One region of the Thiocapsa bogorovii genome, then DNA from elsewhere that is predicted to be linked to it. Evidence: predicted binding sites of a transcription regulator. Region 1 holds the regulator's gene; the other holds the start of a gene.
What was found. Region 1 encodes sigma-54, which starts transcription at its own class of promoters, with help from an activator protein. Its sites were predicted from a motif close to TGGCANGNTNCNTGCTT; they were not measured.
Positions count from the first base shown of each region.

Region 1 (4,971 bases):
CGGCCGTCGGCTCCGGCGTGATCCAGCGCAGCTTCAGCCGGGGTCCGGTCTGAGCGATCAGAGATTGAAGGCTTTCGATCATCGCTGGCGGCCCGGCTTGACCGCTAGGTGGCCTTCAAAAGGTCCAGAATCGCCGCGGGCGAGTCGGCGTCGCGCAGTTGCGACCGCGTTGCGGACTCGCTGAAGCGGCCTGCCAGATAGGCGAGCAGTTGGAGGTGCTCCTCGGTCGCCGTCTCCGGAACCAAGAGCGCGAAGGCCAGATCGACCGGCTCGCCGTCGGCGGCGTCGTAATCGACCCCCCGAGTCGTTTGTACGAAAGCCCCGATCACCTGCGAGACCTCTTTGATCCTCGCGTGAGGCAGGGCCACGCCGTGTCCGAGACCGGTGCTGCCGAGGCGTTCGCGCTCGAGGAGGCGCTCGAAGACGTTCTCCGTACTCAAGCGCGGATGGTCGTTGGCGAGCAGCTCGGCAAGGGTCTCGAGCAAGCGCTTCTTGCTGGAAATCTCAAGCCCCTGACCGATTCGGGCCTCGTTGATCAGTTCCGGGCTGAGCATCGGTATCGGCTCCCGTGCGCCGCGGGTAACGGGCGCTTCGGCTGGCTCTTGAAACGGGGCCCGCGCAGCGATGGCGGGCGAGAATATGTGATCATGGATCCTGAGAATCCTCGGATGTCTGGACGGGGTCGGCGATTCCGCCTGCCAACCCTCACCGATCCCGTTCGTATCATGCCTCCGACGGGCAAGAGCGCCCATCGGGGGTCTCGGAGGCGCCTTCGCGACGCCTGGTGCATCAGATCTGATCGGGTTCTTCGCCCTCGCTGATCTTCGGGCTCGTAGCGCGATGATCGTTCTTTTTCTCCTTGTGGCGAAGCACTTGGCGATCGAGCTTGTCGATCAAACCGTCGATCGCAGCGTACATGTCCTCATGGACCGAGTCGGCGAAGAGCTTGTTGCCGTTGATATGCAGTGTCGCTTCGGCCTTTTGGGCGAGCTTCTCGACGCTGAGAATGACGTGCGCGTTGATGACGTGGTCGAAGTGCCGCGCAAGCCGCTCGAACTTCGTGTCGACGTAGCCCTTCAGCGCGTCGGTGACGTCAATGTGATGACCCGTCAAATTGATCTGCATCTGCTGACTCCTTATTGTTCAAAGTGCCTGCTAATCCAGGCGCTTGCGCTCGTTTGAGGGTGGAACCCCCATGGCCTCGCGGTACTTGGCGACGGTTCGCCGCGCGACATTGATCCCCTGATCGGCGAGTTCTTGTGCGATCTTGCTGTCGCTCATGGGCTTTCTCGCGGACTCGCCGGCGATCAGCTTGCGGATTAGGGCACGGATCGCGGTCGACGAGCATTCCCCGCCAGAAGCGGTGTTGACGTGCGAGGAAAAGAAATACTTGAATTCAAAGGTTCCCCGCGGCGTGTGCATGTATTTCTGTGTCGTCACTCGCGATACGGTCGACTCGTGAAGCTCCAAAGCCTCGGCGACATCGCGCAGAACCATCGGTCTCATCGCCTCGTCTCCGTGCTCGAAGAACTCCTGCTGCATCTCGACGATCTTCGCCCCGACGCGCAGCACCGTGTCGTTGCGGCTGGCCAGGCTCTTGATGAACCAGCGTGCCTCCTGCAAATGGCTCTTCAAGGTGACGCCGTCCGCGCTTTGATCGGCGCGCCGGATCAGGCGCGCATACTCGGCGTTCACTCTGAGTTTAGGCATTGACTCGGGATTGAGCTCGACCGACCATCGGCCCTCGCGTTTGCGCACGAAGATATCGGGAACGACATACTGGGCCGGTGCGCCGGCGATCAGGCTTCCGGGTCGCGGATTGAGACGTCGGATCAGGGCCAGCGCTCCGGCAACGGCTTCCTCGGATTCCTTCAGCTGACGGACCAGGGAAGCGACGTCGCGCTTCGCCAGATACTCGAACCCGTCGCGGCAGATCGCCATCGCAGCGTTTCGCCAAGGCGTTTGGGCAGGCAGCTGGCTCAGTTGAATCAGCAGGCACTCGGGGAGATTGCGCGCACCCACGCCCGGGGGGTCGAAGGATTGAATGCGGTGAACAACCGCCTCGACCTCCTCTGCGCTGATCTCGGGATGGTCGACGGTCAGGAGCAGCTCGTCGATATCGATGCGCAGATAGCCGTCGGCGTCGATCGAATCGATAACCGCTTGGGCGATCATATTGTCGCGCTCGCTCAGCCTGCAGAGGTTGAGCTGCCAAGCGAGGTGGTCGAGCAGGGTCTGAGGGCGACTCTGTTGGGCAAAGGGATCGTAGTCCGAGCCGTCGTCGGATCCGTGCGACGTGCTCGGCAGATAGGAGTCGAAGACATCGGTCCAGAGCGTGTCGACGGGCAGCTCGTCGGGCATCTCGTTGGATTCGGCGTGGATCTCGCGGTCGACGGTTTGCTCGACCGCCAGGCGCGGTGTTTCGATATCCTCGCTCTGGATGGTGCCCGTTTGCGGCTGCTCGCCGACGTTGAATCGGTCCGCTTCGTCGCCCTCCTCCAACATGAGGTTGGTGTCCAGCGCCTCCTGAATCTCCTTCTGGAGCTCCAGTGTCGAGAGCTGCAACAGACGGATCGCCTGCTGCAACTGAGGCGTCATGGTCAGGTGTTGGCCGAGCCGAAGCTGGATGGATTGCTTCATGGATCGCGGATGCGCTTTTCGATGTGTTCGATCAGGTAGCGGCCATGGCCAATTCTGCTCGATTCCAGCCGTTTGAGTCCGGTGAAGGCGTCATCAGCCGAGGCATGCCGGCCATCTTACACCCAACATCTCGGAAAGAGCATCCAACGGATGCGCGTGCCGGTGAAGTGGCGGGCTTGCGCTCACATGGAGAAATCTGCGCCCAGGTAGACGTCGCGCACTTGTTGATCGGCCAAGAGCTGGGCGGGGGTGCCTGCCGCGATGACGCACCCCGAGCTGATGATGTAACCGCGGTCGCAGATATCGAGCGTCTCGCGCACGTTGTGGTCGGTGATCAGTACGCCGATCCCGCGATCGCGCAGATGCGAAACGATAGCCTTGATGTCTCCGACGGCAATCGGGTCGACCCCGGCGAAGGGTTCGTCGAGCAGCATCACCAGGGGGTCGACCGCGAGCGCGCGTGCGATCTCCAGGCGGCGCCGCTCCCCGCCGGAGAGGCTCAGCGCAAGCGATCCACCGACATGGGCGATTCCCAACTCTTCGAGGAGGCGCTCGCAGCGCAGGTTACGGTCGGCCCGGGATAGATCGCGGCGTGTTTCCAGGATGGCCAGGATGTTGTCGCGCGCGCTGAGCTTACGAAACACGGAGGGCTCTTGTGCCAGATAGCTCAGGCCGGAGCGTGCCCTCGCATGCATCGGTTTTAGTGTGATGTCCTGCCCGCTCAGCGCGATACGGCCCTCGTCCGCCGGGATCAGGCCGACGATCAGATAAAAACAGGTGGTCTTGCCCGCGCCGTTCGGTCCGAGCAGGCCCACGACCTCGCCGGCATCCACACCGACGCTGACGTCCCGCAGGACCTGGCGTCCGCGGTAGCTCTTCTTCAGATGCTCCGCGCGCAGCGTCGTCGAGCCCGACCCTAAACCGCGTCCAGAGTGAAACGCGTCGTTTTCATGTTGTGTCGGGTTCAAGGATTTTTTCGACCTTTTAGAAGACGCGGTTTGGAATCAAATATTCTGAATACCGTAAACCGTTCCAGCTCAGACAGTTGTCGGAGCTGGCGCAGCCAAGCCACCCCAACAAACGACGCATACCGCACCGGGCGCGGTTTAAGTCCGAGTCGGAATCCGCGATAAGATCGCTCATCCTAAACCGCGTCGCCGCCTAGGCTCTCGGGATTGTTCAAGGGTGGTCTCCGATCAAAGGTCATCGTCTGCCCCGGACGCGGTTTAGCCTCATTCCTCCTCCGGGGTGATGGTGATCTTGACCCGTCCGCTGCCCCCCGCGCGAAAATGGGCGCGCGCGCGATCGTAGACGATGCGCTCGCTCGCGACGCGGTCGGCCCCCTGAATCAGCAAGGCGTCCTCGATGAGGGTGAGCTCGTCCTTGTCGGCGTCGTATTCCATCCGCTTCGCGAAGGCCAGGACCTCGCCCTCGTCGTTGTCGAGGAGCTGTTTGAAGCTCGCCGGGGCGCCGAGTGCGATAATAAAACGCGGGCGGCGGTCGTCGCGATGATAAACGGTCACATGATCTCCGAGGAGTCGCATGCTTCCTTGGTCGACTTGAACGTTTCCGACATAAATGCTGGTGTTCTCCGCCTCCAGAACCTCGACGTCGTCTGCTTCGATCAAGATGGGTTGGTTCGCATCGTCCTCGAGCGCTGCCGCCGGGGCGCTCGCGAGGCCAATGACGAAGGCCAGGGTCGCGGCCGTGACGGTGTCCCGCCGCCGGTCGTAGAATCCTCTCTCGCTCATGGCTCCTCGTCCTGCTCGGGCGCAATATAAAGATATGCGCGTCCGTCGAATTGGGCACGCACGGGCTCGTCGTACCAGAGGCGCATCCCGGTGGCGTTCAGCCGATCCAAGGCACTGGTGACCTGGACCGGCCGGTCCGTCTCCGCGAAAGCCTTCTTGTGCCAGATACGCATCAGCTCGGTCTCCATGTGGGTGTCGGGCCGGCTCGCGTCGCCCTTGCGCTCGAGCTCCACCGCCCCCTCGAGCAGAACCTCCTCGCCGCCGGGGAGGACGAGGCCGGTGTCGGCGCGTGCGCGCCACGGCTCGACGGCGGTATCGCCCTCGCGCTGATAGAGGGTCATGCGCGGGCGATCGAGCTCCGAGACATCCTCTTCGACATACTGGCGCAGCTGGTCGGCGACCAGGCTCCGGCTCGGTTTCCCCATGTCGTCGGTCTCTACGGCGTTGAAGCGCGAAACCACATAATCCGGCAGCCGAGCACGCTCGACTTCAGGTGCCGGCGGCTCGGGCTCGGGGCGCAGTTGCCACCACCCGAGCAGCCCTGAAGTCACGAAGAAGGCGGCGAGCGTCCACTGCCGTG
Region 1 covers NZ_CP089309.1:3,095,680-3,100,650, reverse strand. Annotated here, with positions in the region: gene hprK (HPr(Ser) kinase/phosphatase) at 1-82, opposite strand, end outside; gene LT988_RS14025 (PTS sugar transporter subunit IIA) at 105-554, opposite strand; gene hpf (ribosome hibernation-promoting factor, HPF/YfiA family) at 790-1,125, opposite strand; gene LT988_RS14015 (RNA polymerase factor sigma-54) at 1,156-2,640, opposite strand; gene lptB (LPS export ABC transporter ATP-binding protein) at 2,823-3,539, opposite strand; gene lptA (lipopolysaccharide transport periplasmic protein LptA) at 3,873-4,391, opposite strand; gene lptC (LPS export ABC transporter periplasmic protein LptC) at 4,388-4,971, opposite strand, start outside.

Region 2 (4,971 bases), 2.2 Mb from region 1:
CCCGGTTTGACCTTGTGACGGGCGAAATAGCCATCCACGACCTGCTCCCACAGACGCTCGTCGGTGTGTGCGTTCACCGCATGGGGGCGCGGACCGACGAGCGACAACTCCCCGCTCAAGACGTTGAAAAGTTGCGGGAGCTCGTCGATCGATGCCTTTCGGATGAAACGCCCGACACGCGTGATTCGCGAATCACCCTTGGTGACCACGCGCTTGGCGAGCGGATCGGACAAGTGCTGATACATGGATCGAAATTTGAAGACCTCGATCACCTCGTTGTTGAACCCGTAGCGCTTCTGCCGAAAGAGGATGGGGCCTGGACTATCCAGCCGGATTGCGAGCGCCGTCGCAAGCATGATGGGTGACAAGATGATCAAGGCGACGCTGGCGACCAGTAGATCCAGGGTCCGCTTGACGATCGCATCCCAATCCGCGACCGGCTTGTCCACGACGTCGACAAAGGGTACGCCCCCGATAAACGAGGAGGCGCGATCGCGAAAATCCAAACTGGCCGTGTGAGCCGAGAGGCGGATATCAACCGGCAGCACCCAGAGCTGTTTGAGAAATTCGAGCAGCCGCCGCTCCGCATTGATCGGGATCGTCACGATCAGCATGTCGACCCGGGCGATGCGGGCAAACTCGACCAGGTCGGCGACGCTTCCGAGCTTCGGGTATCCCGCGACGATGGCCGGTGATCGGTCGCTCCTGCGGTCGTCGAAGATTCCGCAGATGCGAATCGCGTGGCTGGGTTGCTTTTGGATGTCCCGAATCAGATCGGCCGCTGATGCACCACGACTGCGCCCGCCGTCGACAGCAGGGTCAACGCGCCGAGCGATGCAACAACGACCGCATCGGCAACACGAACGACTCCTGTCAAGACGGACGCGGAGATCGTCGATGCCCTGAGACTCTCTGCAACCGCCAAAGCTTGATCGGAGAGTTTTCGGGTTTTCAGACTGGGGTCGTCGTCCTTGGGGATCCCTTGCTGTCTAGCGTTCGGATCGACCTCAGTCACGCTCTTCAGCAACCTCGCAGAGAGTTCTTCCGGAAACATGATCGGCCTCGGATCGGGCGATGATCGACTTGATCGAACGAATGTAGGCACCGCAGCAAAGCTCGTGCCGAGGTTGTTGTGGGGGCGATGAAGGGCAGTGATTCGGTCTTCAGTCTATTCTGATGGAATTTAAGCCCATGTTTTATTTCTTGAAATGTCCTCTTGATGTTGCCGGAGCGAAGGACGTCGGGACCTCGGCCGAATGCGAAGCAGGACTTTTCAGGGCGTCATGCGGTGCCGCAGAATGTCGAAACATCTTAAAACGGAGCACTTCCGATCCTTGGCGAGCGCTCCGGATTCTTTGTAGGAAGGCGACGAACGATCGTCGTAGCGGCTAAGCCCCGGATTCCTCGGCGAGCCGGCCTGCATGGGCCTCGACAGCAGCGAGATCATTCGAGATCAGCAGAGGATCGCCCAAGCGTGCCGCGCGCTCCAAAGCCTCGATGGCGTCGTCCAGCGCAGGAACCCCGCAATACCGTGTTGCTCCCCGCACCTGATGGGCGTGCTCGGCGAGCCCAGGCCAATCCGACTCCTCGACGCAGGCGCGCAAGGCTTCGATCTCGGCGGGCAGCCCATCGAGCAAGGCCGCAAGCAGCTCTTGCGCGAGAGCAGCATCACCGCCGGCACTCTCGAGGGCAGCGACAGTGTCTCGAGCAGGCAATACCTTCGGTCTGGATCTGTAGCCCATCGTGCGTGCATGCCCGGTTGATGTCTTCTTGAATTCCCGTACTGTATCGGGAATGGGCATGCATCGTCTAGGCTGGCGCGGGGGCTCGCTCATTCGACCGGCCGCCTGGGCCTTGCAACAAGGGGCTCGTGACGCTCCGCGCCACATGCCGCGATGGCCGAAAGAACGAACGAGGCCCCGGTGCGGCTCCGCCGTGGCTTGGTCGGCGCCCGACGCAGTTGAAGATTCTCCCAAACAACCTTTATCCGCCCGGCGCGAAGCCGATGTGAGCAGAAGAAGATGTCTTACCCAACAATCGAAGACTTCGTCGGCAACACGCCCCTTGTCAGACTCCAGCGGCTTCCCGGCAAGACGGACAACCTGATCCTGGCCAAGCTCGAGGGCAACAATCCCGCAGGCTCCGTCAAGGATCGCCCTGCGTTGAACATGATCCGTCGAGCCGAGGAAAGGGGCACCATCAAACCCGGCGACACCTTGATCGAGGCAACGAGCGGCAACACCGGGATTGCGCTCGCGATGGCGGCGGCGATCAAGGGCTATCGGATGGTGCTCATCATGCCGGAGCATATGAGTGCGGAGCGACGCGGTGTCATGCGCAGCTTCGGCGCGGAGATCGTCCTGACACCCAAGGCGGGAAGCATGGAGGCGGCAATCGATCTGGCCAATGCGATGGAGGCGCGAGGGGAGGGGATCCGGCTCGATCAATTCTCCAACCCGGACAATCCGGCAGCGCACTACGAGTCGACCGGCCCGGAGATCTGGCGCGACACCGACGGGCGTATCACCCACTTCGTCAGTGCGATGGGTACGACCGGGACCATCATGGGAACCGGACGCTACCTCAAAGAGCAGAACCCGAAGATTCAAATCATCGGCGTTCAGCCGGAGGCCGGTTCAAGCATCCCCGGGATCCGACGTTGGCCCGAGGCTTACCTTCCGAAGATCTTCGATCCCGCGAGTGTGGATCGGATCATCGATGTTTCTCAAGACATCGCCGAGCAGACCGCTCGCGAGCTTGCCGCGCGGGAGGGAATCTTCGGCGGGGTGTCGTCCGGGGGCTGCGTCGCAGCAGCGCTGTCGCTCTCGCGGGAGCTGAGCGACTCCGTTATCGTCGCGATCATCTGTGATCGAGGCGATCGCTATCTGTCGACCGGAGTGTTTCCGGCTTAGGCGAACTCTGGCAACCCATTCGCCAGGCTCCGGTCCGGAGCCTTCACGCTAGAGGGGTGCGAAGGTTGTGCCGAGCCGTGCGAGGCACAACCCACCGTCGGCGGAAGTTGTGCTTCCTATCGTCAGCACAACCTACGGATTACTTGATCTAAGCCAGCGCGGTGACCGCCATCCGAGAGGATCGCGGGAACCTTGGTGCGCTATGACTCCCGATGCTTTTCGGAACGAACTTTTTTGCGTCGAGACACAGCCGCGAGCCCGATCAACGCGCTTCCGAAAAGCCAACCGGCAGCGGGGATCGGCACCGCGTTCACGGACACCTTCGCCACGTCGAAACCGTCTTTCGGAGAAGACGTATTCAAGCCCAGGTCGACAAGGAGAAGATACCGGAAAACCCCGTCTGCATTCAAAGTTCCGCCGTTCGGGGGCGAAGCCGCAAAGTTCCCGAGCTCGCCGAGCTTCGTCCATTGGCTGGGCTCGGCTGTCATTGCTGGGAAGCTTGGCTTCGAGAAGTCCCAGGAATTTCCCGCGTAGACCGCGACCTTCTCCGGCCAGTGCCTGCATGTTCCGGCACCCGTGTCGTTACATGTGTTGAATGTCGTCTCCCAGACCGTCACGGGCCCCGAAAAGGCTGTTCCAAATCCGAAGACGGCAGAGCCATTCAAACCTAAGCTTCGGAAAGTGCTAGTCGACCCGTCGAGTGCATTCGCGTTGAGGTGTCGATCATCTGCTTTCGTAATCCCCGCTTGTCCGAAGCCATACTGAAACGATGCCTGCGTCGCATCCACCCTCTCCGCCGTTGCAGGGACGCTGTGAAGGGCAAACGCGGAGATTGCCACCAAACCGACCAGATTCCGTGTCGCGATTCTCATTATTGAAATTCTCTTGAGCTGTTGTCGTCCGAGTTCAAGCGTCGGGCACTGGCATCAGCCGCAACCCCCGCACCGCTTGCTCTAGCAGAAAGCGTGCCTATCTTTGAGCCACGTGACGCTAGAGGTCCTGTCGCTGCTCGGACAGGGTTTGTGAAGCCTTTCATCGAGGACGATTGCGCCTGTTCGCCCTGCCCGGGCTGCCTGGAATTTCCGTGAGGAATTCCGAAAAAAATTTACAAAACAACAGATCACGATACTCCCGTCAATTCACGTGCCGGCGAGGAGTCACCGCCTAGGCCCGATAGCCTTCAAGCAGCGAACGGCCTCCTCTGCATGCGAGAAACACGTCGAGCTGCCCCGGCGGAGTTATCTCGCTGTAAAATATTTCGAAAAACGACCACATGGGACGCGGACCGGATCGGAAAAATCCAGAAAACAGTTCTCGACGAAGTCGCTGTAGAATAAAGAATTCTATTCATTCTGTCTCCGGTCCGCAGGTCGCTTCAGCACCGGTTCGCCGTCATGTCGGATTCCTTTACAACTTTCCGCCTTGGCGGTCCCGGACGCTGGACGCCCTCTCTTCGGCGCCGATTTAGGCTGCGGCGTTGACGTTCGGATCGATTTCGCTCGACTGGACCCTGAAGGGTGATCACATTGGAAAATCCGCGTGTGCTCGGTAGTCAAGGCTGTCGGTCAGTCGTTGCGACGGTCTTCGACCGTCATGCGGCGGCACAGGGCGACCACGCCGGAGACCATTGCGCTAGAATCTCCCCACCAGTCACGCTCCGTGACGATCCGTTCACCTAAGTCTTAAGATGTTGACTCCGCAAGCGACCGGGGAACTGGGCTATGCGCTCGTTGCGGTTCTGTCCGCGGGCCTCGCATTACTGCTATTGATAAGCTGGCGTGGGCGCATGCAGGGCATGCTGTTGGTCGTGGCCGTGACGATCAACGCGGTGTGGGCAACGGCGCTTGCCGTTCAAGTGACCTGGAAGATCTTGCCGATCGAGGTCATCTGGGTGTTGGAGTCCTTGCGGGCATTCGCCTGGATTCTCTTCCTGGCGCGTCTGCTGGAGTTTCAGATCCAGGAACGACCGGGGGCTTTGCGATTGCTGAAGCGTTTGCGGGGTGTCGCCGTCGCGATCGCCCTGCTGTTGTCTCTGCCGTTCGAGTCTTGGGTCTCGCCC
Region 2 covers NZ_CP089309.1:5,329,874-5,334,844, forward strand. Annotated here, with positions in the region: gene LT988_RS23725 (undecaprenyl-phosphate glucose phosphotransferase) at 1-836, opposite strand, end outside; gene LT988_RS23730 (hypothetical protein) at 770-1,054, opposite strand; gene LT988_RS23735 (Hpt domain-containing protein) at 1,389-1,802, opposite strand; gene cysM (cysteine synthase CysM) at 2,022-2,912, shown strand; gene LT988_RS23745 (VPLPA-CTERM sorting domain-containing protein) at 3,113-3,784, opposite strand; gene prsK (XrtA/PEP-CTERM system histidine kinase PrsK) at 4,600-4,971, shown strand, end outside.
Region 2: LT988_RS23745 (VPLPA-CTERM sorting domain-containing protein) is a predicted target of sigma-54. The motif match lies at 3,867-3,883, and genes of this name have one in related genera.